3 regions of the Kribbella sp. NPDC048928 genome follow, and region 3 is predicted to be linked to each of the others. Evidence: riboswitches for the same ligand, from Rfam matches in the RefSeq annotation. Region 3 holds a riboswitch; each other region holds the start of a gene.

The links. Region 3 has a riboswitch for thiamine pyrophosphate ahead of ACGFI6_RS09375 (purine-cytosine permease family protein). Riboswitches for the same ligand answer to the same signal wherever they lie in the genome.
Region 1: it holds a riboswitch for thiamine pyrophosphate, as region 3 does, so the genes downstream of both, thiS (sulfur carrier protein ThiS) here and ACGFI6_RS09375 (purine-cytosine permease family protein) in region 3, are expected to answer to the same signal.
Region 2: it holds a riboswitch for thiamine pyrophosphate, as region 3 does, so the genes downstream of both, thiC (phosphomethylpyrimidine synthase ThiC) here and ACGFI6_RS09375 (purine-cytosine permease family protein) in region 3, are expected to answer to the same signal.

The regions. Positions count from the first base shown of each region.
Region 1 is NZ_JBICUC010000007.1:421,145-430,588, reverse strand. It holds gene ACGFI6_RS30295 (serine hydrolase) at 1-475, shown strand, start outside; gene ACGFI6_RS30290 (RidA family protein) at 637-1,023, opposite strand; gene ACGFI6_RS30285 (DUF6807 family protein) at 1,105-2,961, shown strand; gene ACGFI6_RS30280 (thiazole synthase) at 2,936-3,709, opposite strand; gene thiS (sulfur carrier protein ThiS) at 3,712-3,915, opposite strand; TPP riboswitch at 3,909-4,019, opposite strand; gene ACGFI6_RS30270 (DUF5937 family protein) at 4,164-5,105, opposite strand; gene ACGFI6_RS30265 (hypothetical protein) at 5,124-5,525, shown strand; gene ACGFI6_RS30260 (pyridoxamine 5'-phosphate oxidase family protein) at 5,559-5,972, shown strand; gene ACGFI6_RS30255 (YceI family protein) at 6,004-6,510, shown strand; gene ACGFI6_RS30250 (G5 domain-containing protein) at 6,519-6,917, opposite strand; tRNA gene ACGFI6_RS30245 (tRNA-Lys) at 7,363-7,435, shown strand; gene ACGFI6_RS30240 (helix-turn-helix domain-containing protein) at 7,681-9,111, shown strand.
Region 2 is NZ_JBICUC010000007.1:281,990-291,433, forward strand. It holds gene ACGFI6_RS29545 (RDD family protein) at 1-147, shown strand, start outside; gene ACGFI6_RS29550 (hypothetical protein) at 150-704, opposite strand; gene ACGFI6_RS29555 (transposase) at 701-1,300, opposite strand; gene thiC (phosphomethylpyrimidine synthase ThiC) at 1,444-2,985, opposite strand; TPP riboswitch at 2,977-3,109, opposite strand; gene ACGFI6_RS29565 (lysophospholipid acyltransferase family protein) at 3,197-3,940, shown strand; gene ACGFI6_RS29570 (hypothetical protein) at 4,066-4,590, shown strand; gene ACGFI6_RS29575 (hypothetical protein) at 4,587-4,820, opposite strand; gene ACGFI6_RS29580 (anion permease) at 4,834-5,970, opposite strand; gene ACGFI6_RS29585 (hypothetical protein) at 6,079-6,342, opposite strand; gene ACGFI6_RS29590 (anion permease) at 6,432-7,430, opposite strand; gene ACGFI6_RS29595 (DUF47 domain-containing protein) at 7,433-8,065, opposite strand; gene ACGFI6_RS29600 (DUF202 domain-containing protein) at 8,206-8,514, opposite strand; gene ACGFI6_RS29605 (YidH family protein) at 8,511-8,849, opposite strand; gene ACGFI6_RS29610 (glycoside hydrolase family 3 N-terminal domain-containing protein) at 8,846-9,444, opposite strand, start outside.
Region 3 is NZ_JBICUC010000002.1:511,128-520,571, forward strand. It holds gene ACGFI6_RS09350 (flavin reductase family protein) at 1-386, opposite strand, end outside; gene ACGFI6_RS09355 (putative leader peptide) at 449-520, opposite strand; gene ACGFI6_RS09360 (RNA polymerase sigma factor) at 614-1,096, shown strand; gene ACGFI6_RS09365 (methylated-DNA--[protein]-cysteine S-methyltransferase) at 1,089-1,655, shown strand; gene ACGFI6_RS09370 (class I SAM-dependent methyltransferase) at 1,748-2,428, opposite strand; gene ACGFI6_RS09375 (purine-cytosine permease family protein) at 2,480-3,808, opposite strand; TPP riboswitch at 3,804-3,920, opposite strand; gene ACGFI6_RS09380 (alpha/beta fold hydrolase) at 3,938-4,600, opposite strand; gene ACGFI6_RS09385 (hypothetical protein) at 4,597-5,325, opposite strand; gene ACGFI6_RS09390 (DUF3152 domain-containing protein) at 5,355-6,197, opposite strand; gene ACGFI6_RS09395 (ATP-binding protein) at 6,368-7,561, opposite strand; gene ACGFI6_RS09400 (GTP pyrophosphokinase family protein) at 7,711-8,724, shown strand; gene ACGFI6_RS09405 (DHA2 family efflux MFS transporter permease subunit) at 8,711-9,444, opposite strand, start outside.

The sequences.
Region 1 (9,444 bases), on a different contig from region 3:
GGTACGTCGCGGGACCGCGGGCAATCTGACCGATCTCCAAAGACGTACCGGAACGAACGACCCGGACGCGGCACTCGCCGTCCTCGCGGACAACGACCGGACCGATCCGGCTGGGGTCTACGAGGCGGCGAACGCGTCGGCGAGCACCGCTAGGGACATGACGTCGCTGCTGCGCCGGTTGTGGGCGGGGGAGTTGCTGTCGCCCGGGCAGACCGAGTTCGTGAAGGCGACGATGCATCGGCAGGTGTTCCTGCACCGGCTGGCGTCCGGATTCCCGTACGACGAGGTACGGGTCGCGGGGAAGACCGGGACGTTCGGCGCGCTGCGGCACGAGGTCGGCGTGATCACGCTGCCCGGCGGATCGGCGTACGCGATCGCGGTCTTCACGCTCGCGGCCCGCGGCGACGTCCGCCAGCCCCGCGTCGACACCGCCATCGGCGAAGCCGCCCGCCTCGCCGTCGACACACTTCGCTAGCACTGCTCGCCTGACGAGCCCTGCTAGCCAGACGAGCACCGCTAGCCAGACGAGCACCGCTAGCCCGACGAGCGCCGCTAGCCAGACGAGCACTGCTACCCCGACGAGCACTGCTAGCCCCACGAGCGCCGCTAGCCCGACTAGCCCTGCTAGCTCGAGCGTCAGACGATTGCGTACGCCTCGATTTCCATCAGGGCGTCCGGGACGGCCAGGGCGGCGATCTGCAGCGCCGTACTGGCGGGCTTCGGTCCGGGGATGTACTTGTCGCGGACCGTACGGATCGCCGGCAGGTAGCCGACGTCGGTGAGGAAGAACGTCAGCTTCACGACGTTCTCGAAGGTGGCGCCGACCGTCGCGAGGCAGCGTTCGAGGTTCGCGAAGACCTGCTCGGCCTGCGCGCCAGGGTCACCGACCCCGATCAGCTTGCCGTCGAGGTCCAGTGCGAGCTGTCCCGAGACCGCGACCCACTGGCCGGTTCCGGTCACCACATGGCTGTAGCCGTTGCCGGGGGCAACGCCCTGGACCTGCGGATACTCCAGTCGAGTCACCTGTTCCTCCGTTTCGGGTAGGGCCCTATCCGATCACACCGAGGGTTGAGAAACCGGTTTCCATCGCGAGAGGATACGGGCGTGGGCCGGACACCGAAGGACACGATCACGATCGCCGACGTCGCGCGGGCGGCGGAGGTGTCGCGGGCGACCGTGTCCCGGGTGATGAACGGCCGTCTCAGTGTCGCACCCGAGATTGTCGCGCGAGTGCGTGCCGCGGCCGAGCAGCTCAACTACCGGCCGAACGACCTGGCGCGAAGCCTGTCGCTGGGCCGGACGAACATGGTCGCCCTGGTCGTCCCGGACCTCGGCAACCCGTTGTTCCAGCAGATCCTCCGCGGCATCACGAACGCGTCGGCTGCAGCCGGCTACAAGGTCCTGGTCGCCGAGACCGACGAGGACCCGGAGGCCGAGGCGGCGATCGCGAGCGAGGCGCGACGGCGCTGCGACGCGCTGATCATGGTCTCGCCACGGATCGACGAGGAACGGCTGCTCGAACTGCTGCCCGAGGTGCAGCCGGTGATCCTCGTCAACCGGCAAGGGCCTCCCGAGGTCCCGTCGGTGGTCGTCGACTACGGCCGCGCCGTACGGATCGTCGTCGACCACCTGGTCGGCCTCGGGCATCGGCGGCTCGCGTTCTTGTCGGGTCCCGCGGCGAGTTCGTCGAACAGGCTGCGGTTGGAGGCGCTTGAGGTCGCTGAGCGGGAGATCCCGGGGCTGGACCTCGTCCGGCTGGAGTGTGGCCGGTCGATCGAGGACGGGTACGCCGCCGTGGAACGGGTGCTCGAGGCGCAGGTGACCGCGGTCGTCGCGTTCAACGATCTGGTCGCGTTCGGGTTGCTGGCGCGGCTCAACGAGGTCGGCGTCGCCGTACCGGCCGATCTGTCGGTCACCGGGATGGACGACATCGGGCTGGCGCGGTTCGCCGTACCGTCGCTGACGACCGTGCGGGTGCCGCAAAAGGACCTGGGGGAGTTGGCGTGGCAGCGGTTGCTCGCGTCGATCGGCGGTGCTGCGGACGGGGCGGACGGCGTACCGGAATTGCGGCTGGCGGTGCGGGCGAGTACCGGTCCGGTGCCGCAGGAGCCGCGGCCAGTGACAGGGGACGACCGGATCGGGTGGCAGCAGCAGGGCGACATCTTCGAGCTCGGCAGTTCGGCAGGGCTGCTCGCGCGGTACGAGTTCGGCCGGCGGATGCCGCAGGTGCACGCCCCACGGCCGTACCTGCATCCCGTACGGACCCTCGGCGGGCATCGCTTGACCGAGGCCAGCCCAGTCGATCATCGGCATCATTACGGCGTCTCGCTCGCGATCCCGCAGGTCAACGGCACCTCGCACTGGGGTGCGCGGACGTACATCCGCGGCCAAGGCCCGACCCTGCTGCGGAACCACGGTCAGCAACGCAGCCGCGGCGTCACGATCGACGACCGCGAGCTGACCGACGACATCACCTGGTACGACGAGCAGGGCCGGCCGCAACTGGTCGAGCGCCGGCGCCTCACCAGTGCCCTGGCCTTCGGCGGCTGGCGGCTCGATTGGCGCAGTGTGCTGACGGCCCGCTACGGCCCGATCCAGATCGACAGCCCCGCAACGTCGGGGCGCGAAGGGGCGGCGTACGGGGGGATCTTCTGGCGACTGCCTGTTGCCGCGACCACCGTACTGAGCGCTGACGGTGACGGGCTGGATGCGGCGTTCGGGTCGTCCAGCCCGTGGCTCGCTTTCGTCCAGGGCGAGGTCAGCCTGTTACTGGTGCAGCCGGAGCGGGTTTGGCCGTGGTTCTTGCGGACGGAGGCGTACGTCGGAGCGTGTCCGGCGCTGGCGTGGGACGAACCGTTGGTGCTGCCACCGAACCAGGAGCTGTCGCTGTCCTTGACCGCAGTACTGCTCGATCGGGCGCTGGACGCGGACGAGGCTAAAACGCTGGCAGGCCAGTTGTAGGCGAGGATGCGAGCGCCGACTGCCATCTTCTTGGCACTCGACCGGCCAGACGGGCGTTCCGCCCCGCGGAGACGGCGTCGCGCATCGCGGCGGCCATCAGCGCGGGCTTCTCGGCGCGCGTCACCGGGGTCGCGAGCATCACCGCATCGCAGCCGAGCTCCATCGCCAGCGCGGCATCACTAGCCGTACCGATGCCGGCATCGACGATCACCGGGACCTTCGCAGCCTCGGCGATCAGCGCGAGGTTGTGCGGGTTCCGGATGCCGAGCGCCGAACCGATGGGTGCGGCCAACGGCATCACCGCCGCGCACCCCGCCTGCTCCAGCCGGCGGGCCAGGATCGGGTCGTCGTTCGTGTACGGCAGCACAGTGAAACCGTCCGCCACCAAGGCATCCACGGCATCCAGCAGCTCGATCGGGTCGGGCAGGAGAAGGTGGTCGTCGGCAACGACCTCGACCTTGATCAGGTCGGTCTCCAGCGCCTCGCGGGCGAGCTTGGCGGTCAGTACGGCCTCGGCGGCGGTGTGGCAGCCGGCCGTGTTGGGCAGTACGTCGATGCTGTGCTTCTTGAGTACGTCCAGGACCGAGCCCTCGTGCCCGGTGCCGAGGCGGCGCATCGCGACCGTGGTGAGTTGGGTGCCGGAGGCAATCAATGCCTCCTCCAGCACCTCAAGGTTGGCCGAACCGCCGGTCCCCATGATGAGACGGGAATTGTAGGTGCGCCCGCCGAGCTCCAGTGGATCGTCCATCTTCAGCCTCCCTGCGTCGCGCTGACGATCTCGACCCGGTCGCCCGGACGCACCGTGGTCTGCGCCCATTCGGACTTGGTCAGCACGTTCTGGTTCACCGCGACTGCGATCCCGGTGGTGCGGTCGGAATACTCCGAGATCAGCTCGGCCACCGACTTGCCGGCCGGCACGTCGACCGCCGCACCGTTCACCCACACGGACTCCATCAGGGCCTCCTCCCTACGCCGGAATTACCCGATTCAGGTTCAGCGGTCGGTGACGGCGAGTCACCCTCTCAGCCCACTCCCTGCGAGCTCCCGCGGACACCTCGACTCTAGCTCACGCCTCCGTCCCACACGAGCTCACGTCGTGCAGCTGGACAGGACGTGTACGTCTACTACGTCCGCTCGCACGCCTGGCGGCGGTCCGATCGGAGGCTCACTGGGCGATACGTCCTGTCGAGCTGTCCGTTGGCTCAGGCGCCGGCGCCGGTGAGGAGGTCGGCGAGTTCGGTGGGGCGGTAGAGGACCTGTTTGCCGGTGCGTTCGGATTCCACCAGGCCCGTGCGACGGAGCAGCTGGAGGTGCTGGCTGACCGCGGACGGCGTGACCTTCAGCTCACCGGCCAGATCCGTCGTCGTACGAGGATGGGTGAGCAGCTCGAGGATGCGCGCCCGCGGCGTACCGATCAACTGCGCCAGATCGTGCCGCGACGGCGGCGCAACCACCGACCACAAGTGCGCCTGCCCGCGCGGCGGGTAGCCGAGCAGCGGATCTGCACCGGGATCGAACGGGATCACGGCATGCGGTCCGAAGAGGGTCGGCTGCAGTACGAGCCCACGCCCATTGATCTCCTCAGTACGACTCAGCGCCGCGACACGATCGACCTTGAGCCGCCCGTCCGCGAAGCTGATCGCGGGCCCGAGTCCGTTCAGCATCGCTCCGGTCCCTTGCTGCGTGAGGACATGGCCGCGATAGCTGATGTCGGCGGAGAGCAGGGTGCGCATGCGGTTCCAGTACGGCGCCATCATGGTCTGCCAGTACTCGTTGAGGGCCTCGATGATCTTGTCGATGCTCAGGTCGTCCGGGAGTTCGCCGTTCACCGCGACGAGTTGGTTGCGGAAGGTGGTGCTGTCGACCTGCGCGATCAGGTCGAGCTCATCGGACAGCTGGGTGAGTGGCGACGTGGGCCGCGGCGTCAGGAAGTCCGGGCTGCCCATGGTGTCGTTGACGAGCCAGCGCAGTACGTCCCAGTCGAGGCCGGCGACCTGCGGCTGAACGGCCCGTACCCACCCGAGCTGCAACGGGAAGCGCCCAGGATCGCGAAGCGCCCGCAACGACAGCACCATCTCCGATACCGGCGAGACCGCGAACCGGACATCGGCAAGATCCTGCGAATTCAGGACGTACGTGAGCACCGAACTTAGGCTAGCTGGATGACCGTCGCCGTTTGGTGCATTGTCGCGAACGTCGCCGAGGAACGCCCGTACGGACCCGGTGGCGTTGAGACCCGTCGCGGCCTGAAGATCTTCTCGGCAGGCGCGAAGCTCTACGTCCCCGACGGCTTCGGCGGCATGGGTTGGGAGACCGTCGAGGTGGTCGGACGCGGTCGCGGATCCGCCCGGTACGTGGCCGCGAAGGTCCAGACCCACCAACTGACCAACTGGCGCGTCAAGGCGGTCTACAGCCCCGCAGCCCTCCACCAGATCGAACGAGTCCGAGCCGGCCGCGCCGGCTTCTGGCTCCCCACCACCCTCACCGACCTAACGAGCCAGGACTACCACGACGCCCTCCTCGAAGTCGCCGCTTCTCTGGCAACCCGAACTGTCGGCGGCTAATGGGAGAGTCTCCTGCACGAACAGGGAGGCACCATGGCGTTCCGCACAATGACCGACGACGAAATAGCCGAATTCCTCGCACGCCCCTTGGTGGCGGTCCTAGCGATCGACGACCCCGGCCGGGCGCCACACGTCACGCCAGTCTGGTTCCATCACCTACCCGGCAAGTTCCAGGTGATGACCCCGGCCAAGTCCAAAAAGACCCGCCTACACCGAACCGGCTCCGGCCAGCTATCCCTCTCCGTCCAAACCGCCGACGGCCCCACCGCCCGCTACGTCAACATGCAAGGTGTGGCCGAACTGCTGCCCCTCGACGACGCCTTGCTCCACGTGATGGTCACCAAATACCTCCCCGAAGAGGCCCGCGCCGCGTACCTGGCCAACCCACCAGAGGACGCAATGTTCAACATCACCCCCCAACACGTCACCACCGGCGTCATCGGCTGACACTTCGGCGGGCTGCCTCGTCGTACCGGGTATGGCTGAGCTGAATGGTGACTTCGTCGTGGACCCGCACCGGACCCGGATCGGCTTCATCGCCGCCCACCGAGGCGGCGCCAAGGTTCGCGGGCACTTCAAAGACTTCGAAGGCACCGCGCACCTCGACGCCAACCCATCCGAGTCGACCGCCCGCCTAACAGTCCAGCCAGCCAGCATCGAAACCGGCAACCACCGCCGAGACGCCCAACTGGCCAAGGACTTCCTCGGCGCCACGACGTACCCGGCGATCACGTTCGTGACGACAAAGGTCATCGAGGTGGCCAAGCAACGCCACGACGTAACAGGCGACCTGACGATCCGCGGTACGACGTGCTCGCTGACCGTACCGTTCGAGCTGGCCGCCGCGGGTGACGACCTCCGCTTCACCGCGTCCCTCACGATCGACCGCCACGCGTGGAACGCCAACTGGAACGCCTTCACGACCGCGTTGGTACGCGCAGACGTTCAACTCGACCTGGACATCCTCGCCACCCGCCACCACTGAGCCGCGGTCTACTCGCAGGCGATCCCGTCGTGATCGGCATCAAGCCGATAGATGTCGGAACCAGTCACCCGAATCGGACCCTGCACGTACTCCGGCCCGTTCCCACTCCCACCCGAGCAATCAACATCACTAGCGATCGGCACACACCCGCTGTAGTTCGGATCGCACCCACGGCCCGAAGCCGGCTCATCAACCTTCGTCCCAACGACGGTGATCTGCGTACGAGGCTCCTTGGCCACCTCCTGCTTGACCAGCTTCTTCGCCGTCTGAGCCCCATTCACGTACGTCACCCGATACGTAAGCCGCCGAGTCCCGTTCACCCCCGAGGTCCGCACCGACTTCTCACCCTTCGCCACCGAGTCATCCGTCACCGTCTTCTTCTTGAACGGAATCACCCGGAACTCCACAACTTCCCTCACCGACGGCCGCGGCGTCGGCTTCCGAGAGGTCCGAGGTGTCACCGCCGGCGTACCACCCGCCTCCGCCGGAGTCACACTCCCACCCGCACTCGGAGTAGTACCCGGATCAACCGTCGCGACCGAACTCGGCACAGCAGTGGTCTGCGAGCTGATCGGCGCGGCCGGCTCCCCAACAGCCGACGTACCCGAATCCGCCCCACACCCCCCAGCCGCCACAACCAGCGCAACCGACCCCAGCGCAACACGAAACAACACCACGATGTATCCCCCCAACCCGCCGTCGGTTCCCCCCGCGGCAGGATTGTCAGCGCCCGGACCACCCGGGCGAATTCCGATCTGTACCACCACGCCCCGTAACCACGCAACCCCTCACCCCGCCCCCCACCAAGCAAACCCCCACCAAACCTGACACACTGTTCCCCACACCACCTGAGGGCCTCTAGCTCAACTGGCAGAGCAGCGGACTTTTAATCCGCGGGTTGTGGGTTCGAGTCCCACGGGGCCTACAAGTTTCCGCAGGTCAGGCGCACATCGGCGCCCCGGCCGTGAAAGTCGTGTCTGCGCAAACTCTGCCAATACTCACAGTGGCCGATGCATGCCCGTCTGCGGGGGATCGGCGGCTCCGCGCAGCCAGCAGGCTGCGCGTTGTTGAGCGACGTATCGCGACCTGTCGCACTGCTCTCGTTTCGTCCGATCCCCGGCCCGCCCAGCCGTTGACCCGCCACGTGCAGCTGGACTGTGGAGGGCCGAGATGAGCAGACCGCACCTTCCGATCGGAACGTGGGGCCACGTCCGATCTCGTGCTGAGAGGAAGGACGCCGAGGGCAAGGTGGTCTCCTGGCGCGCGTCCGCGTACTTCCGTGACCACGACGGACGTACGCGTGAGGTCACCGCGTCCGCCAAGACCAAGGGCGCAGCCGAGCACCGCCTAGTCACGAAGCTGAGAGACCGGGCCAAGCTCACGCAGTACGGCGAGCTGAGCCCGACGGACAAGATCAACGACCTCATCGACCTGTGGATCGAGAAGTTCGAGGAACGCATCGAAGACGGCCGTCGATCACCGACGACCCTCACGACGTACCGCACAGCCATCAAGAACCACGTACGCCCTGCCCTTGGTGAACTGCTGATCTGTGAGGCCACCACGCCACGCATCGACAGAGTCATCGGTACCATCAAGCGCACTGCCGGTCGATCCACAGCGAAGACCTGCCGCGCAGTCGTCTCCGGCATGATGCAACTAGCCGTCCGGTATGGCGCCCTGACCGTCAATCCGGTCCGCGAGGTCGAAGCGATCGAGGCCCGCCCGAAGGACCCGCCCCGCTCACTCACCAACGAAGAGATCGCCAGCCTACGGCAACTCCTGACCACCGACAAAACCGCCGTACGAGCTGACCTGCCGGACCTGGTCCTCTTCATGCTCGGAACAGGCGTCCGAATCGGCGAGTCGCTCGCCGTCCTCTGGTCACAGGTCAACCTCGAGTCCGGCGCAGTCGAGATCACTCACACAATGGTTCGCGTCCCAGGCCAAGGCTTGCTCCGGAAGGCCCCGAAGTCCAAGGCCGGCGAACGCGCCCTACCCCTCCCAGACTGGGCCGTCACCATGCTCCGCCGCCGCCACGCAGCCGGCATCCTCCCCGACGAACCGATCTTCGCCGACTCCCTCGGAGGCTTCCGAGACCCCTCCAACGTCCGCCGAGCCCTCCGCCGCGCACTGTCCCCCGTAGCCAGCACCGCCCGCCGCGACCTAGGTGAGACCCTCCGATCCATCCGCCTCGAAGCCGGCCTCACCCGCAAACAGGTCGCCACGAAACTCGGCTGGCCAAAGACCAGACTCGAGCTGATCGAGACCGGCCGCATCAAGCTCGACCGCGAACTCGTAGCCACCCTCGTCAAGACCTACCGCATAAACCTCGACAAATCACCCGCGCTCAGCACCCAAGTCGACCAAGCAGCCCAACCCTCACCCTCAGACGCCCTCACCTGGATCCGCTCCCACACCTTCCGCAAAACCACCGCCACCGCCCTAGATCGCCGAGGTCAATCCGCCCGCCAGATAGCCGACCACCTAGGCCAAGCCCAAGTCTCCATAACCCAAGACGTCTACATGGGCCGCCGAATCCACAACCCCTCCGCGGCAGCCGCCCTCGACCAAGAGTTCACCGACCTCAACCTCTGGTGAGAACAGCATCGCCTCGCCAGAGTCAGACGGCGGCAGTCGCAGCCGGGTCGGCCTGGGACCAGATGTCGATGTCGATCGCTTCCGTTGCAGGCGTCAATCACATCCTGCCGCGTATGACGCCTTCTCTAGAAAGACCGGCAGATATCTCCGTTGCATGATCGATCTGAGGGCTCGCCGGACTAGCGCTGGCGTGCCCTCAGACACTGCGGAGGTCCTCGCCTGGGAGCCTGCACACCCGCGAGCCGCAGATCAACGGGCGGAGCATCACTCACTTGATGTTGCGCAGCGTTAGCAACTTGCGAGCCTGACGGGTGGTTAGTGATCTGACTTTAG
Region 2 (9,444 bases), on a different contig from region 3:
GGCGCCGGGCGTGCGTTTCTGCGGGAGTTCTTGAGCGGCATCTTCAACAACGCCTGCTTCCTGGACTCGCTGTGGCCCCTGTGGGACGAGCAGAAGCAGACCTGGCACGACAAGGTGTCCAACACCTGGGTGGTACGCACCAACTGACCTCAGTGCGAGCGCAGGAGGCCCGCACAGGTCACTGCCCACAGCACGCTGGTGAACGTACCGATGATGAAGCGCTCCGCGACCGCCTGCGGAGTGACGGACGCGGGCTGGTCCGGGCTGCGCAGCTCGGGGTACCTGGCGAGGCCCTTGATCGCCAGCACGATGGCGATGCCCTCAGGCCAGTCCGCAACCAGCGACGCATAGATGGCCAGCCGCTCCAGCGCACCGATCAGTGCGCCGCCACGTAGTACCTCACCGGCCTTCTGCGTCGATTGGGCGCGAGTACTGCGACGGTCCGCCAACGCCAGCACAGAGGTCGTCAGCGGGCCGCCACCGGTCACTGCGAGCGCCCCGGCGAGCAGGAGCAGTACGTTCCACCAGCGCTCGGCCCAGTCGCTCACACCGTGCCCAGCGAGCAGCAGTACGCCCACGGCGGCCAGGCAGGCGAGCATGACGCCGCTGATGACGATCTCCAGCGTGGAACCGGACTTGGGAACCCACGCCAGCACGGCCAGGACCAGTGCGGCCGCCGTGAGCGCAAGGACCAGCGCCGTCACGCAGCAGCCCCAGCGCCGAGCAGGTCTGCCGCGAGAACGCGTCCGCGCTGCTCCTCGGCGAATCCGGCCGCCTGGGCCCGTTGGGTCACTGCCGACTGGCTGATGCCGAGCTTCACGCCGACCTCTCGTCTGGTAAGTCCTTCGGCCAGCAGGTCCGCCACTGCCCAGCCACGGTCGCTGCGACGTCGCAGTACGGACGCCATCAGCCACAGCACTGTCTCGACCTGCTCGGCGCTGCGTGGATCCGCTCCGACGACGTTCACGTGGTGCGGGCTGGACTTGGCCCGCGTGACCGCCTCCCGCGCGAACACGAACGCCTCGCCGTTTCCGGCCCGCGTGCTGCGCGGCAGCGGCTCGGTGACGTCGCCGATGCCGAGTCCGACGTACCAGCTGTCGGAGCGGAGCAGCTCGACGATCATGTCGACGGCCGGCCGGGCCTCGGAGAGTACGCCCTGCACCTCGTCGCCGGCGGTCCGCTCGAACTTCCGCAGCAGCCCGGTCCGCCGCGGGCGGCGGTTCAGGGCGGTCAGTAGCTCGGGTACGAGATCGCTCGTGCTTCGGCTGCCGCGCTGATCTACCGTGAGAACGAAGACCATCGCCTGCACCTCCTTCCGAGGGCTTAAGGCTACAGTCTTATTCACGCTGAGTGAAGGCTAAAACCTGAATCGGTTCACCCGATCACTCACCGTATCCGGAGCCAACTGCTCCCGGGGACGAGTCCGGGAGCAGTTGCTATGCCCTAGTCCACGATCGGCAGATAGTGCTCGCGGAGGTCCGCGCTGATCCGCATCGAGCAGAACTTCGGACCGCACATCGAGCAGAAGTGGGCGGTCTTGGCCGGCTCGGCGGGCAGCGTCTCGTCATGGAAGGACCGCGCGGTGTCCGGATCCAGCGAGAGGTTGAACTGGTCCTCCCAGCGGAACTCGAACCTTGCCTTGGACAACGTGTCGTCCCAGGCCTGTGCGCCCGGATGGCCCTTCGCCAGATCGGCCGCGTGGGCAGCGATCTTGTACGTGATGACGCCGGTCTTCACGTCGTCACGGTCCGGCAGCCCGAGATGTTCCTTCGGCGTGACGTAGCAGAGCATCGCCGTACCCAGCCAGCCGATCTGCGCCGCGCCGATCGCCGACGTGATGTGGTCGTAGGCCGGCGCCACATCGGTTGCCAACGGCCCCAAAGTGTAGAACGGCGCCTCGCCGCACAGCTCTTCCTCGAGCCGTACGTTCTCCGCGATCTTGTGCAGCGGCACATGTCCCGGGCCCTCGATCATCACCTGGACGTCGTGCTCCCAGGCGATCCGGGTGAGCTCCCCCAGCGTCCGCAGCTCGGCGAACTGCGCCTGGTCGTTCGCGTCCGCGATACACCCCGGCCGCAGCCCGTCGCCGAGCGAGAACGTCACGTCGTACGCCCGGAGGATCTCGCAGAGCTCCGCGAAATGCGTGTACAGGAAGGATTCCTGCTGATGCGCGAGGCACCACGCTGCCATGATGGATCCGCCCCGCGACACGATCCCGGTGATCCGCCGTACGGTCAGCGGGATGTACGCCCGCAGGACGCCGGCATGCACTGTCATGTAGTCGACACCCTGCTCGCACTGCTCGATCACGGTGTCGCGGTACACCTCCCACGACAGCGCGGCCGGATCGCCGTTGACCTTCTCCAGCGCCTGGTACAGCGGCACCGTCCCGATCGGCACCGGCGAGTTGCGCAGGATCCACTCCCGGGTCTCGTGGATGTTCTTCCCGGTGGACAGGTCCATCACGGTGTCCGCGCCCCACCTGGTCGCCCAGACGAGCTTCTCGACCTCTTCCTCGACCGAACTGGTGACCGCGGAGTTGCCGATGTTCGCGTTCACCTTCACCAGGAACTTCTTGCCGATGATCATCGGCTCGCTCTCCGGATGGCAGCGGTTCGCCGGGATCACCGCCCGGCCGCGGGCGACCTCGTCGCGGACGAGCTCCGGGTCGAGTCCCTCTCGCAACGCGACGTACCGCATCTCCTCGGTGATCACCCCGGCGCGCGCGTGCCCGAGCTGGGTGCGCCGCTCGCGTCCGGCGATCCAGTCCCGCCGCAGCGCGGGCAGACCGGCCTGTACGTCGATCGTCGCGGCCGCGTCGGTGTACGGGCCGGACGTGTCGTACAGGTCGAAGTGCTCGCCGTTGGTGAGATGGACGCGCCGTGCCGGTACGCCGAGATCGGAGCGGTAGATCTTCTCCGAACCCGAGATCGGGCCGGTGGTGACCACCGGACGGATCGTGCTGGACGTGCTGACATTGACCATGGTGCTGCTCCCTACGCCGGAATTACCCGGACAGGTTCGGCGGTCGGCGGCGCCGGCCAGGTGTCGATGCCTGGTCCAGCCGCCCTCTCAGCCCACTACGGTGCGAGCTCCCGCGGTCTCAAGTTGTCACCGGCCACCCTAGTGCACCGCGTCGGAAGTTGTTGAGTGATTGCGGCGCCCAGGCACTGGACGATGCCTGTAGCGTCGGGTCATGCGAGACCTCGTCTACCCGCCCGTCATCGGCTTCGCGAAGACCGCCTTCCTGGCGCTCGATCTGAAGATCCGCCGGACCGGGACCGAACACGTCCCGCGCACCGGCGGCGCCCTGATCGCGATCAACCACATCAGCTACGTCGACTTCATCCTGGGCGGGTACGGCGCCGTGCCGGCCAAGCGGCTGACCCGGTTCATGGCCAAGGAAGTGCTGTTCCGCAATCGGTACTCCGGCCCGCTGATGCGTGGCATGCACCACATCCCGGTCGACCGGGACGCCGGCGCGACGTCGTACCGGACGGCCCTGGAGTACCTCGCCGCCGGTGAGCTCGTCGGCGTCTTCCCGGAGGCGACGATCAGCCGGTCGTTCGAGCTCAAGGAGTTCAAGTCCGGCACGGTACGGATGGCGGCGGAGGCCGGCGTACCGGTGCTGCCGATGATCCTGTGGGGCACCCAGCGGATGTTCACCAAGGACCGGCCGCGGGACTTCTCGAGGCATCGCCCGATCTCGATCAGCATCGGGGCACCGATCACCGTGACGGCCGCCGATGACCCGGCCGCAGCGACCGCGAACCTGCGCTCGGTGATGGCCGGGATGCTCGACGAGAGCATCCGCAGCTATCCCGAGCAGCCGGCCGGCGCCTGGTGGCTGCCGGCCTCGTACGGCGGCGGCGCGCCGACCCCGGACGAGGCCGAACGGCTCGACCGCGAGGAGCTGGCCGAGCGCCGCAAGAAGGCCTGAAACCCTTGACCTGCGGTGCGGATCGAGGGTACGAAAGCACTCGTTGACGTAGCAGGAACCTGGGGGGTCCCTGTGCGGCGAGCTGCTGCGGTGGCTCGCGTACTCGAGCGGGCGGGGGCAGGTTCTTGTTCGATTCACCGGAAGAGCTGCATCTTTTCGACCCCGGTGCCCTGACACCGGCACCGCATGTGGCCGAGCACATCCCGGATGCCGGCGCGTACTTCATCGACTGGGCGACCCGTGGTCTGTCCGCGGACCGTGCCCGCGAGGTGGAGTCCGCGGTGAACGGCCGGCGCAACCAGAACGGCTGGTTCCCACTCGAGTCGCTGGACAGCATCGGCCGGAAGGGGTTCTGGCGCGGCCCGCTGACCTACCTGGCGCGGATGACCGCCGACGACCCGCGGATCGTTCAGGAGTGGGCCACGGACGGCCTGGACGGCAAGCAGGCGACCGGCGTCGAGGCCACCGTGGACCATCTGCTCTACCAGCAGGGCCACGCGGCCGCAGCGACCTGGGCCGTCGCCGTACGCCCACGCACCTTCCTGGACGCGGAGGTCCTCGGCGACCGGCTCCTGGCCGCTTGGGAGTACAACCTCGGCTCCATCCGCGTGAAGGACGTCGCCAAGGCCGTACGCCGCTGGAACCGCTAGTGGAACTGCGGGATGATCAGGTACAGCCCGTAGAGCACCGCGGCCAGGCAGCCCGCGAAGCACAGTGCGGCGACACCGGTGTCCATGAAGGACGGCTGCCGCTTCTCGTCGATCGCCACGGCCCGCCGCGACATGGCGGTCACGCCGAATGCGAACAGGACCGCCAGGCCGACGCCGAAGATCAGGCTGACCAGTGCCACCTCACCGAGGGCACCCCAGTTGACGTGCATCGCCGTACTCCTCTCAGGCTGCCGCGGCCGTGGCTGCGGGGGTCGACGAGCTCGGGTACTCGTTCACGTTGTCCGACGTCACCGGGCGGCGCCGGGACGCGGCGTAGATCGCACCGCCGGCCGCCACCGCGAGGATCGCGATGATCACGACGCCGAGGTTGCCGGAGTCGGCGACCTCACCGGCCAGTGCACCGACGATCGCAGCGGCCGGCAGCGTCAGCAGCCAGGCCACGGCCATCCGGCCGGCCACCGTCCAGCGCACCTCGGCCAGCCGCTTGCCGAGTCCCGCGCCGAGGATGCTGCCGGAGCAGACCTGCGTGGTGGACAGCGGGAAGCCCAGGTGCGACGAGACCAGCAGCACCGAGGTCGAGCTGGTCTCCGCGGAGAAGCCCTGCGGCGACTCGATCTCGGCCAGCCCCTTGCCCATCGTCCGGATGATCCGCCAGCCGCCCAGGTACGTGCCGAGCGCGATCGCCGTACCGGCCGCCAGGATCACCCACAGCGGCGGCTTGGCACCGGAGTGCAGGCTGCCGGAGGTGATCAGTACGAGCGTGATCACACCCATCGTCTTCTGCGCGTCACCCGTGCCGTGCGCCAGCGAGACCAGCGACGCCGAGGCGATCTGCCCGGCCCGGAACCCGTCGTCGACCGACTTCTTCCGGGCCCGCTGGGTGATCTTGTAGGCCAGGAACGTGCCGAGCAGCGCGACGACACCGGCCACGATCGGCGCCGCGACGGCCGGGATGATGATCTTCTGGACGACCGTCGCGAAGTGCACGGCGCTGCTCCCGGAGGCGATCCAGGTGGCGCCGATCAGACCGCCGAAGAGCGCGTGCGACGAGGAGCTCGGCAGGCCGACGTACCAGGTCATCAGGTTCCAGAGGATGGCCCCGACCAGGCCGCCGAAGATCACCGGCACGGTCACCTTGGCGTCGTCGACGATGCCGCTGGAGATCGTCTTGGCGACCTCGGTCGAGATGAACGCGCCGACCAGGTTCAGTACCGCGGACAGCGCGACCGCGATCTTCGGTTTCAGGGCCCCGGTGGCGATCGAGGTCGCCATCGCATTGGCGGTGTCGTGGAACCCGTTGGTGAAGTCGAACACCAGCGCGGTGACGATCACGACGACGACAAGGAACGACAGATCCATTGCGATCACTTCCCTCGGCGGACGATCAGCAGCGTCGATCGACCGTAGGCCGGGTGAGTGAATTCCGAATGAACCGGTTCGGCAGGCTCCGGTACCTGGAGCTGAGGATCAGATGTAGGTCAGCCGGTAGAAGTGATGGAGGCTGACGTAGACCGACGCGCAACTCTCGGTGATCCGATGCCCCTGGGCGGCGACTGCGGCGGCACGCCCTGTGCACTCCCACAGGCCCTTGAACAGCTCGGTGTAGATCACGGACCGCGGCGCCACCTGGTCCTGCGTTGCATGGTTCGTTGCCGCTTCGGCCGGCGTGATCCCGGCGACGCCCGCACCCGCAACGACGCCGGCTACAGCCACCATCTGCACTGCTTTCACAACTTGCTCCCTGGGCCTGGAGGGTTTCAGAAAACCCAGAGTGGGAGCCCAGTGGGGTCTTGGGGGGTCGCTTCGAGGAACGTCGAAGATCACTCGAGGATCAGGTGGACCAGGCCGTAGACGAGGGCCGCGACGACGCCTGCGGCCGGGATGGTCAGGACCCAGGCGGTGACGATGCCTTTGGCGACGCCCCAGCGGACCGCGGACAGTCGCTTGGTGGCGCCCGCACCCATCACCGCGGAGGTGATCGTGTGGGTGGTCGAGACCGGCGCGTGCAGGCCGATCGCCATCACGTACAGCACCGCGGCGGAGACGGCCTCGGAGGCGAACCCGCGGGCCGGGTCCAGATGGATGATGCGGCGGCCGAGCGTCCGCATGATCCGCCAGCCGCCGGAGTACGTACCGAGTGAGATCGCGGTCGCGGCGGACAGCTTCACCCAGATCGGGATGCCGTCCTTGGGGTCGGCGTGCCCGGTGCTGAGCAGCGCCAGGAAGATCACGCCCATCGTCTTCTGCGCGTCCTGCAGGCCGTGCCCGAGCGCCATCGCGGCCGCCGACAGCGACTGCGCGAGCCGGAACCCGCGGGTGGTCTTGCCGGGGTTGTTGTTCCGGAACAGCCACAGGATCCCGGTCATCAGCAGGAACGCGCCGACGAACCCGACCGCGGGCGACAGCACCATCGGGATCACGACCTTGTCGACGATCCCGGACCACAGCACCACGCTGCTGGACGCCAGGCCGGCCCCGACCAGTCCGCCGATCAGTGCGTGCGACGAGGAGCTGGGGAGTCCGAAGTACCAGGTGATCAGGTTCCAGGTGATGGCACCGATCAGGGCGGCGATCACGACGACCAGCCCATGGCGGCCGCCGGGGGTGTTGATGATGCCCTTGCCGACGGTCTCCGCGACCTCGGTGCCGAGGAACGCGCCGAGGAAGTTCATCACCGCTGCCATCGCCAGCGCCACCCGCGGCGTCAGGGCCCGGGTGGAGACCGAGGTCGCGATCGCATTGGCGGCGTCGTGGAAGCCGTTGGTGTAGTCGAAGGCCAGCGCGATGACGACGACGGCGATGACGAGCGTGAGCTCCACGCTCAGCTCTCCTTGACGGCGATCTGCTCGACCGTGTTGGCGACGTGCTCGAACGCGTCGATCGCGGCCTCCAGCAGGTCGACCACGGTCTTCAGCTTCATCACGGTGAGGGCCTCGTACTCGCCGCTGAACAGCTTGGCGACCAGCCTGCGGTGGACCGCGTCACCGGTGTTCTCCAGCCGGTTGATCTCGATCCAGTACTCCGCGAGGTCCTTCATGGTCCGCAGCCGCGGCATCGTCTCCGCGGTCAGCTGGGCGGCGCGCTGGAGGACCTCGATCTGCTCGGCGATCTCCTCCGGCAGCTTCTCCAGGTTGAAGAGGTGGATCGTGTCGACCGCTTCCTCCATGAAGTCCATCACGTCGTCGAGATCGGAGGCCAGCCGGTAGATGTCCTCGCGGTCGAACGGGGTGACGAAGGTCGAGTTCACCCGCCGGATGATCGAGTGGGTGGTCTCGTCGGCCGCGTGTTCCGCGTCCTTCATCTGGGCGGCGATCTGGTGGCTGGAGGACAGCCCGGTCCCCGCCGTACTGCCGAGCAGTTCCGCCAGGATCCGCGATCCCTCCACGAGGTGGTTGGCGGACTCGGTGAAAAGGTCGTAGAACGTCGGGTCGTTCGGACGCAGACGTAACGGCACTTCAAGCTCCGGGTGAACGAGGGACAAACCGTGAACATGCTAGGGGGAACGTACCGCTGACTTCGCATCCGGCTGGGTCAACGTACCGCGTCGTGGTGAACTGCCTCGCGGGGCGATATACAGTTGGTAACCGATCGGTTTCATCGCGTGATCACGGCGTAGAGGTCGAAGAGCCCCACGACGAGCACCAGACCGGCCGCGACCCGGAGCACGTGCTGGTGGCCGAGAGCATGCACCGCACCACCCTTCGTCCGCCGGTAGACGGCGCCGACAGCGGTCCAGCAGCCCAGTGAGAGCACGAGAACGACGATTCCGAGACCGGTCCGGACCTCTGACGATCCGTGGCCGGAGGCGAGCAGTAGTGCGCCGTTGGCGAGCAGACCGAGGGCCGTACGGCGCCACGCGAGCAGTGTCCGCTCCGGCTGGCGGCCGGGATCCGGTGTGCTCATCGCCACAGTGAGAACAGCAGCCCGACCAGCCCGACCACGGCGATCGTTGCCCCGAGCATCAGCGGCAGCCGGCTCGCCGGGAGGGCGCCACCGCGCCGGATAGCGGTCAGGTTGAGCTGCCAGCGCCGGAACGCGCCGGCCGTGGTGACGATCCCGGTCAGGACCAGTACGACACCGATGATCCGGGCGGGCCAGCGATCCGGGCCGAGATCGAGGAACTGTACCGCCGACAGGCCGCCCGCGTAGCAGGCGAGCGAGGTCCGCAGATAGGCCAGATAGGTGCGCTCGTTCGCCAGGGTGAAGCGGTAGTCGGGCTCTTCCTCCTCCGCACTCATCCGCAGCTCACCAGACCGTTGCTCTGTTTGAGGGTCAGCACACGCCGCACGCTACTCGTCAGCTTCGCGGCGAAGAGCTTGTCCTCCCCGGCCTTGGCGACCAGTGCGTTCACCATGGTCGCGGTCAGCCTGGCCTCGGCGTTGATCACGATGTCCCCGCCGGCCGCGACGAACCGGGTCGCCCGCTCGCCGGCCGGGACCGACTGCACCTCCGCGGCGGACCCGACGTCGTCGGTGATCACGACTCCGTGCCAGCCGAGGTCGCCGCGCACCATGCCCTGGATGACGGTCGGCGAGAACACCGCCCGGTTCTTCGGGTCGATCCGCGTGTAGGTCACGGTCGAGATCATCACCATCGACGTACCGGCCTTGATCGCCTCGGCGAACGGCCGCAGCCCGGCGTCGCCGCGGACCGTGACGTCGTCGGTGACCCCGGCGGAGAAGTCGGTGTTGCCGCGCACCCGCCCGAGTCCGGGGAAGTGCTTCACCGATGTCGCGACCCCGGCCGCCCGCATGCCCTGGACGAAGGCCTGCACGCCGCGGCCGGCGTCCTCGGGGGTGTTGCCGTACTCGCGGTCCAGCTGGCCGATCGGTG
Region 3 (9,444 bases):
TCGCCGGTAGCCAGCCGCGACCAGCGGGTCGGCTCGGCGAAGCGGTCGATGCCGCTGGTGGCGAACCGCCCGGCGATCGGGTGCTGGTCGGCGGACAGGAAGTTGATCACCAGGCTTTCGGCCGTACTCACGGTCGGCCAACTGGACGCGCTGGTGGCGATCGCGAACGAGACCAGCGGCGGCAGCAGGCTGACCGAGACCAGCGAGGTCGCGGTGAAGCCGGCCGGGCCGTGGCCGGCGTCCGCGGTGATCACCACGACGCCGGCGGCGTGGCGACGGAACACGGACTTGTAGACGTCGGCGTCCACGATCCGCTCCACAGTGCGGAGTTCTGGGCGGTCGGGCACCACGGACAGGGCAGGACGATGCAACGCAGGAACGGACATGACTCTCCCTTGGGGAGGAAGGGGTGTACGGCGAGAGTTCGCCGGAGTGAGGGGGCCGCGCGTCAGCGACAGGTGGCGCTTGCCGTCCGCAGGAGATCGATGACGCGACGGCGGGTGAGGTGGGTCGTCGTCATGTCAGCTATCTTCGCACCATTGTCTATCGGCTAACTAGACAATCTCGTGATCCGGACTCACACGCCGGAACGCCGATGCGTTCTACTTGCGTGATGACTATCGGGTTGCCGCCGTTCCAGGCACTGGTCGACGCGCACTGGCGAGACGTCGCCAGGCTCGCGCGTGCGATGGCCGGGCAGGACGGCGACGACGTGGCGCAGCGCGCCTGGGAGAAGGCGTACGCCGCGTACCCGACGCTGAAGTCGGCGAAGAACCTGCGCAGCTGGCTGCTCACCATCACCGCCCGATGCGCGACCGACGTCCACCGGGCACGGAAACCGCAGCGCCCACTGGAGGACGCGCCGCCGGTCGCGGTCCAAGGCCCGGAGGCCGCGGAGTGGCCGGACCCGGATCTCTGGCGAGCGGTGAACGAACTGCCGGAGCGGCAACGCTTCGCGGTCACGCTGAAGTACGTCGGCGACCTGGACCACCACGGCGTGGCCGCCGCCCTGGACACCACGCCCGCCGCGTCGCGCCGGCTCGTCAGCGACGCGTTGGCGGCCCTGCGTACGAAACTCGGAGTACACGATGACTGATCTCGAGAGCCGGCTGACCCGGCTCGGCACCACTGACTTCAAACCACCCGTCCTGCCGGACGCCGACGTCGCTTACACACTGCACGACACCCCGATCGGCACGATGCTGCTCGCGATCGCGCACGGGCGGGTCGTCGCGAGCTCGTTCGACGACGAGGAGACGATGACCAACCGGCTTGCCCGCGCGGTCTCTCCCCGGGTGCTGCGGCAGGCTCGACCGCTGGACGACGTACGGCGGCAGCTCGACGAGTACCTCGACGGGCAGCGGCAGACGTTCGACCTGGACATCGACCTGGTGCTCGCGTCGCCGTTCCAGCGGCTCGTACTGGAGGACCTGCCGGAGCACACCAGCTACGGCCGTACGACGACGTACGGCGCCGTTGCCGTCGGCATCGACAAGCCGAAGGCGGCGCGCGCGGTCGGTACCGCACTGGGCGCGAACCCGGTGTGCGTCGTGCTGCCGTGCCACCGGGTGATCGGCGCGAGCGGGGCGCTCACCGGATATGCCGGCGGCCTCGACGCGAAGCGTTTTTTGCTGAATCTGGAAGCAAAAAGCTGACGTTTCCGGAATCGTCCGGAATGGTTTTAGACTCGCTGGACAAAGGAGCAGATCCCCAGTGTGGAGTGGGGATCTGCTTCTTTACACGTCAGCTAGTTTGCGGGGCTGTGGATCTCCAGGATCAACCTGCGGCGGCCGCCCCATTCGCGTTTGTAGACCTTGAAATCGTCGATTCCGGCGGCTGCGCAGAGCCGGCCGTAGCTGATCTCGTCGTGGATGAAGTGCACGCTGCTGCGGTCGTCGTCGTGCTCGGTGGTGACGATCCGGTGCTCCGGTCCCTGGCGCATCCCGTTGGCGATCTCAGCCGCCGTCGCGGGTCCCCAGTACGGGCCCTCGATGATCGCGATACCGCCCGGCTTCAGCACCCGGGAGATCTCGCAGATCGTCGAGAGCTGCTCGTCCTCGGCAAACAGTTCGTGGAACGCGGTCCACAGGCAGATCACCGCGTCGAACGAGTCCCACTTGTACGGCAGGTCGGTCATCGAGCCGATCGCCCAGTCGATCGCGAGCTCCTCCTCGGCGGCCTTCGCGCGGCCCGCCTCGAGCAGGTTCGGCGAGATGTCCAGGCCGCGCACGACCTTCCCGGCCCGGCGCAGCGGCACCGCGATCCTGCCGTACCCACAGCACAGGTCGAGGACCGTCTCGCGACCGTCCAGCAGTTCCTCGACCGCCGTCACAATCGCCGCGTCCCGCTCAGGCGTCGTCCGGGCCGCAAGCCCGTCGGCCCCCAGCTCCGCATACTCGGCCCGGCTACGCAGTGCGGAATTCAGCATGCCGCCAGTATCCCGGCTACTCCGGGTCAGCTGTCCACCACCCAGCACCGATCAAACCTGGGCGGTGGGGCGGCGGAGGCGGCCGAGGACGATGGCGGCGATGATTGAGACGAGGATCGAGGTGTAGGTGGCGCCTAGCCAGCCGGGGACGGGATGGTGGGCGAAGAGGGCCTGCTGGATGTCGGTCCAGAAGGGGGACCAGCCGGCGACGGTGCCTGGGTTGACCAGCTGGTACGCGATGAAGCCGATCAGCCACGCGACGGTCGGTTGCCAGCGGAACTTCGATGTACTGGAGACGTCCCACTTCATCTTGCTGACCACGAAGAAGTCGGCGATCGCGACCGCGAACAACGGGATGAAGACCGAGCCGATCAGGTACAGGAACTGGGTGTAGTTGCCCAGGTCAATGAACAGGGCGATGCCGGTGGCAACAACCCCGATCGCGACCGAGATCCACCGGCGGTCGATGTGCCCGACGAGGTTGTGTACGGCCATGGTGGTCGAGTAGACGTTCGCGTACGCCTCGTCGACCTCGTCCACCAGCAGGACGAGCAGCGCGATCGCGCCGGCCGGCAGGGTGACCAGTGCGGTGATGACGTCATCGCTGTTGGTCTGCAGCGTCGCGACGGCGACCACTCCGAGTGCGTAGTACCCGATCGCGGCGAGCCCGTACCCGAGTGCGGATCCACCGAATGCTGCCTTGTTGGTCCGCGAGTGCCGCGTGTAGTCCGCGGCGAGGGGTGCGAAGGAAACGACACCGGCCGCGGCCAGGTCGACGGCCGGCCAGAAGCCGAACACCTGGTCCTGCGGCAGTGCGTGCGACGGCTTGCTGAGCACCTGTACGAACAGGAAGACCGACGCCGCGAGCACCAGCCAGACCATGAACTTCCGCAAGAGCTTGACGCTGCCCAGCGGACGTACCGCCATCGTCGTCGCGATGATCCCCGCGAGTACGACGAACAGCCAGCGCCAGCGTTCGCTCGTGACGGCGACCGCGGCCTGCGAGATCACGATGATCTCCATCGTCGCCCAGCCGACGTTCTGTGCGATGTTCAGTACCGTCGGCGCCATCGAGCCGCGCCGGCCGAACAGCCCCCGCAGACTCGCCATCGCGGGTGCACCGGTCTGCGACCCGAACACGGCCGCGCCGCCGAGCACCAGCGCCCCGATGCCACAGCCGACGACGACCGCGAGCAGCCCCTGCCACAGCGACCCGGTGTACGCCGCGACGAGCGCACCGGTCACCGGGCCGAACAGCGAGATCCCGAAATTGCCCCAGAGCGTGAACTGGTCGAAGAATCCGAGCGTCCGCGGCGCATCCGTGGTCAGAACGAGCGGCGCCTCGGTGCCGGAGGCTGGACGGACAGCTGTATCGGTCATGAGTGACCCCACTCCCTACGCCGGCATTACCCGGTCAGGTTCAGGCGGTCGGCGACCCAGCTGTCGCCCTCTCAGCCCGCGCATCTCGGTGCGAGCTCCCGCATAGGTTGGTGCTGCGAGTTTAACGCGTCAGCTAGTTTCCGGAAGGGCGGCTGCTCGTTCTATGAGCGCGGCGACCTCCGGGCCGTTCGTGACGATCGGTACATGCGCGCCGGTCTCGAGGGTGCGTGCCTCCCCGTGACTGAGCTCCGCGAGCCGCTCGACCCACTCCGCCGTCGACAGCAGGTCGTGCCGGCCGCGGACGATCAGCACCGGCGCCCTGACCTGTGAGATGACCTCGGCGAGGTCGTGGTGCCGGGACGCCTCACCGGCGCGGGCGATGCTCGGCAACGTCGTACGGGCGTACTGCGGTGTCACGGCTCGGATCAGCTTCGGTGAGTCCGGTACGGCGGAACCCAGCCAGCGCACTGCTCTGTCGACCCAGCTGGACATCCGGGCGTCACCAGCCGGCGCGACCAGCACCAGGGCGTGCACCAACTCGGGGTAGCGGACCGCTGTCTCGACGACGATCTGGCAGCTCGCCGAGTGGCCGACCAGCACGGCCCGCTCGCGGATCTTCCCGGCCAGCGCTACCGCGAGCGCACGCGGGTGCAGGTCCTCACGGGAGCCTGCCGGTTCGCCGTACCCGGGGAGAGTGACCACGTGGTACGACGAGACCAGATGCTCGACTGTCCTTGCGTATGACTCGGGGCCGAGGCCCAGACCCGGTACGAGGACGACAGGTGCGCTCACTCCCACGGAGCCTTGGCAGGGGGAGCGGTGACGACCGGGTTCGCCACGTCCGGCTTCAGCTCGCGGTACCCGAGGAAGAAACCGACTGCGAGGACGAGGAGGCCGAAGCCGCCCCAGCCGTAAGCCGTGGGCAACCGGTGGACCGCGCCGTCGTTGCCGCCGAGACCTGTGGACAGCACGATGATCAGCCAGACCAGGATGGGGACGGCGGACACCGCAACCAGCAGCAGGCCGACCAGCTCGACCGCGTCCGGGTTGCGCCCGACCTTGCGGCGGGCCAGTACGTCGCGGAGCCACATCGCCAGCGCGGCGACTCCGACGACCACGAGCAGCAGCTGGCCGATCGCGTCCAGCACGTCCGTACGCAGAGGGTGGTTGAGCGGCGACCCCGGCGCCTGGGAGATCTCCCGGAGCGCAACCCGCTGGACCGTCAGGACGAGCAGGCCGTAGATGGTGGCGATGAACGTCGCCAGCCCGACCACGCGGGCGGCTCGCAGGTCACGCGGTGCATCCTGCCGTCCGTAGGTCGGGAGCTGATGCGGCTCCGGGGCCGCGGGAGCCCCGTACGGTGCACCGGGGCGGTACGCCGGGGGCTGGTGATAGGCCGGGTTGCCCTGGGGTGGTGGCTGGGATCCGTAGGGCTGCGGTGACGCGTACGGGAACTCCTCCGACGGCTTGTCGGAGTCGCCGCCGCGTCCGTACGTCGGGAAGTCCTGTGACGACATCTGCTGCTCCTCCCGTCGTACCCAGTCTGTCAGGTGGCCTTGATCGTCGGCCAGGCGTTCGGCAGGCAGCCGGCCAGGCCCTTGGTCTGCTGCATCATCACCGGCGCGGGGGTCTTCGGCTTGGTGCAGGTCGAATGCCCGTGGCCGAGCGCGTGGCCGACCTCGTGGTTGACCAGGTAGCTGCGGTACAGCTCGACGTTGCCGTTGAACTCCGGGATCGCGTAGATCCAGCGCTTCGCGTTCAGCACCACGCGGTCCTCGACGCGGCAGGAGACCTCACCGCCGGTGTCGAGCGGGAGACACAGCTTGTCGGTCAGCGTCGGCGTCGCCAGGATGATGCGCAGGTCGGCGTCGGCCTTGTCGGTCCGCTCGAAGCTGACCGGGTGCAGCGCCTGCCAGCCGCGCGGGTCCGTCAGCGTCTTGTGGATCGCCGCGGCCACAGCAGGGCCGTTCACCGTCACGCCCTGCTCGATCTCGACGCGGTACGTCATCTTGTCGCGGAGGCCGTTCGCCTTGCTGAACCCCGGCACCACGGCGAGCTTCCCGGTCGACACCATGACGTTCGGCTTCGCGCCCTTGGGCTTACGCGTCAGAGTCGGCGCCGGACGCAACGGAGTGGTGAACTTCTGCGTAGGCGTCGCAACCGGGGCCGGCGTGGGCGTGGGCGTCGTGACGGTCTTCTCAGCCACGTTCTCGACCCCAGCGACAGCCTGCGCCGCCAGACTGCTGCGGTGCGCCACATCCGGATGCGCCACCACCACAGTCCCCAGCACCGCCAACGCAGTCACCACAAGCCATTGCCCCTTGTAAGACTTCCGCCGACTGTGCCGCCCACGCATCGCGGTCTTCTGGCCACGCCGCGGGGAGGTCATGGGGCCTCCCGGTCCGGACTGAGGAGCGGAGGGAGCGAAGCGACCGGAGTGACGAGGGAAGACCGGGAGCAAAGGCCCCATGACCACGCCGGCGCCGGAGGCCCGGCCAAAAGCACAGTCATGACACTTGACCCTACCGATACCTGCCGACGCACGAAAGTGCGGTTCTGTTAAGCCGTGCGGGTGCGGAGGAATTTGCCGAAGTGCGGGACTGTGAAGGCTACGGTGCCGCGTTCGGCGGAGAAGACCAGGCCTTTCTTGATCAGGCCGTCGCGGGCCGGGGAGAGGGACTGGGGTTTCCGGTTCAGGGTGCCGGCGACCTCGGAGGTCGGGACGGAGCCGTCGTCGACGCCGATGCCGAGCTCGGCCATGGCGCGCATGTACTCGCGTTCGGCGGGGGTGGCGCGCTCGTACCGGGAGCCGAAGAAGCCGACGGTCAGCTCGGCCGAGGCCTCGGGGCCTGCGACGGCCACGTCCTTGATGGTGATCGGTGAGGTCGGTGCGTGGTCCCAGGTGGAGTGCGCGAACGCCTGTACGAAGTACGGGTAGCCGTCTGTCTGCGCGTACAGCTCGTCCAGCGCTTCCTCTTCGTACTGCACGCCTTCGCTCTCCGCGGGGATCATCAGCGCCCGGTCGCATGCGTCACGCGCGAGGCGGTCGACGCGGATGTAGCGGAACAACCGCTCCGAGTAGGACTTGCTTGCGGACAGTACGGCCGGCAGGTGCGGCAGGCCCGCGCCGACGACGACCAGCGGCGCACTCTGCTGCGAGATCTCGTGGCAGGCGGCGCACAGCGCGGACAGGTCGTCCGAGCTGATGTCCTGCATCTCGTCGATGAACAGCCCGACCCCGACGGTCAGGTCGCCGGCCAGGTCCGCGGCGTCGGTGAACAGCTCGATCAGGTCCATCTCCAGGTCACCGGAGTCGGCCCGCCCCTTCGCCGCGGCCACGTCGACCGGTGGATGCCAGCGGATGCCCTTGCGGTCGTTCGCCGCCGTACGGAGCGCGAACGCCTTCAGTACGGCGCTGAACTGGTCGACCTTCTCGTCGTCGCGGTGCCGGTGCCCGAGCTCCCGCATCGCGGTGTGCAGCGCCTGCGCGATCGGCAGCCGGATGCTCTGGTCCGGTCGCGCCTCGATTTTCCCGGTGCCCCAGGCGCGCTTGATCGCCTGCGAACGCAGTGTGTTGAGCAGCACCGTCTTGCCCACGCCCCGGAGTCCGCTGAGCACCAGACTCCGCTCCGGTCTGCCTGCCGCGACCCGCTCGAGCACCACCTCGAACTGCCGCACCTCGGTGTCGCGTCCGGCCAGCTCAGGCGGCCGCTGACCGGCGCCGGGCGCATAGGGATTCCGGATCGGATCCATGCTTTCACTGTATGGGCCCGTCTAGCGTTTTCCGTAGATTGACCGATCAACGAGCAGAGCGTGTCGCTCGCGGTGTCTACAACTCTCTAGTGAAATGACTAGAAAGCGATAGACACCACGATCAAGCGGAAGACCATTAAGGTGCGGCCATGGTGGAGTGGGCCCCGCAGGCGGGGGCGTTGTACGAGCGGGTGCATCAGCAGTACGTCGGCGGCGCGCGCAAGCTCGAGGCGCTGATCAACGAGCTGATCGGCGAAGAAGAGGGCATCAATTACCTGACCGCGACGGCCCGGGCCAAGGATCCGGAGTCGTTCCTGGCGAAGGCGTCGAAGCCGCACCCGGACGATCCGGCCCGGCCGAAGTACGACGACCCGCTGAACCAGATCACCGACCTGGTCGCGGCCCGGGTGATCACGTTCCTGGTCGAGGCGGTGGACCGGGTCTGCGAGGTGATCGAGGAAGAGTTCGAGATCGTCGAGCACACCGACATGGGCGCGCACACCCGGGCGCAGGGCGTCTTCGGGTACGCCAGCAAGCACTACCTGGTACGGCTGAACGAGCACCGTCGCGAGCTGCCCGAGTACGCCGTACTCAAGAACCTGGTGATGGAGATCCAGGTCCGGACCGCGGTCCAGCACGCGTGGGCGGAGTTCGAGCACGACATCCGGTACAAGCTGGACATCCCGACGGGCCGCAAGCCGGAGTTCGACCGGCGGTTCCTGCTCGCCGCGGCGCTGATGGAGCTGGCCGACAACGAGTTCACCGAGATCGACCGGCTCTACCGCGAGCTGGCCGCGACCGCGGAGGACAAGGCCCCGCTGGACCTCACCACGCCGACGCTCACGACGTACCTGAACCGCCGCTATCCGGATGCACCGCATGCGAAGACGACGCACTACGCGTGGATCCTGGGCATCCTGCACCGGCTCGGCGTCACCACCGAGGAGGAGCTCACCGAGCTGCTCACAGGTATCGACAGCAGCGCAGTACAGGCAGCCATGACCCACCGTGCCCCGGCCGGTACGGTACGGCGCTTGGACGACGACCTGCTCGCGGCCAAGGGACCTGCCTACTTAGAACTGTTCCCCGAAGAGGAGCGCCGCCAGAAGATCCTCCGCGGCCGGCTCAAGGCCTTGACCCGCGCCGGCCTCATCCGGCCTTGACGAGGTCCTCTGCCGTACGCCGTGCCCATGCACTCGTGGTCACGACACCCAGGGCGAGCACCAGCACCCCACTGCCCGCGATGATGAACCAGCAGAGCTGAGCGGCGCTGACGAAACCTGTCTCGAACGGACCGACCAGACGGGCGGTCAGCACGGTCCCGGCCACCGCGACGCCCAGTGACGCACCAACCTGGCGGCTGGTGGACGCGATAGCTGCAGCCACACCGGCCTGCGCACGTGGCATCCCGGAGACGGCGGCGTTGGTAATAGGTGCGTTCAGCATGCCGAAGCCGAGTCCGAAGACCAGGTAGGCGGCCAGCAAGTGCACAGTGGCAGTACTGGCGGTCAACTGAGACAGGACCAACCCGGACACGGCCAGCATCGCTCCCGCGACCACGAGGGGTACACGTGGACCACGGTGGCCGACCAGCCACCCAGAGATCGGTGCGAACACCACGGTCATCGCAGCCATCGGGAGCGTCAGCAGACCGGCATGCAGTGCAGTAAAGCCACGTACCGACTGCAGATAGAGCGAGTTCAGGAACAGGAACGCCGACAACGCCGAGAACCCGCACACCGCGATCAGTGTGGCTCCCGAGAACGGTGCGCTCCGGAAGAACCGCGGGTCCAGCAACGGCTCCTCCCGGCGACGCTCGTAGTACACGAGCGACACCAACGCCGCGACGAACACGACGAAGCACCCGATGATCAGCGGCGACC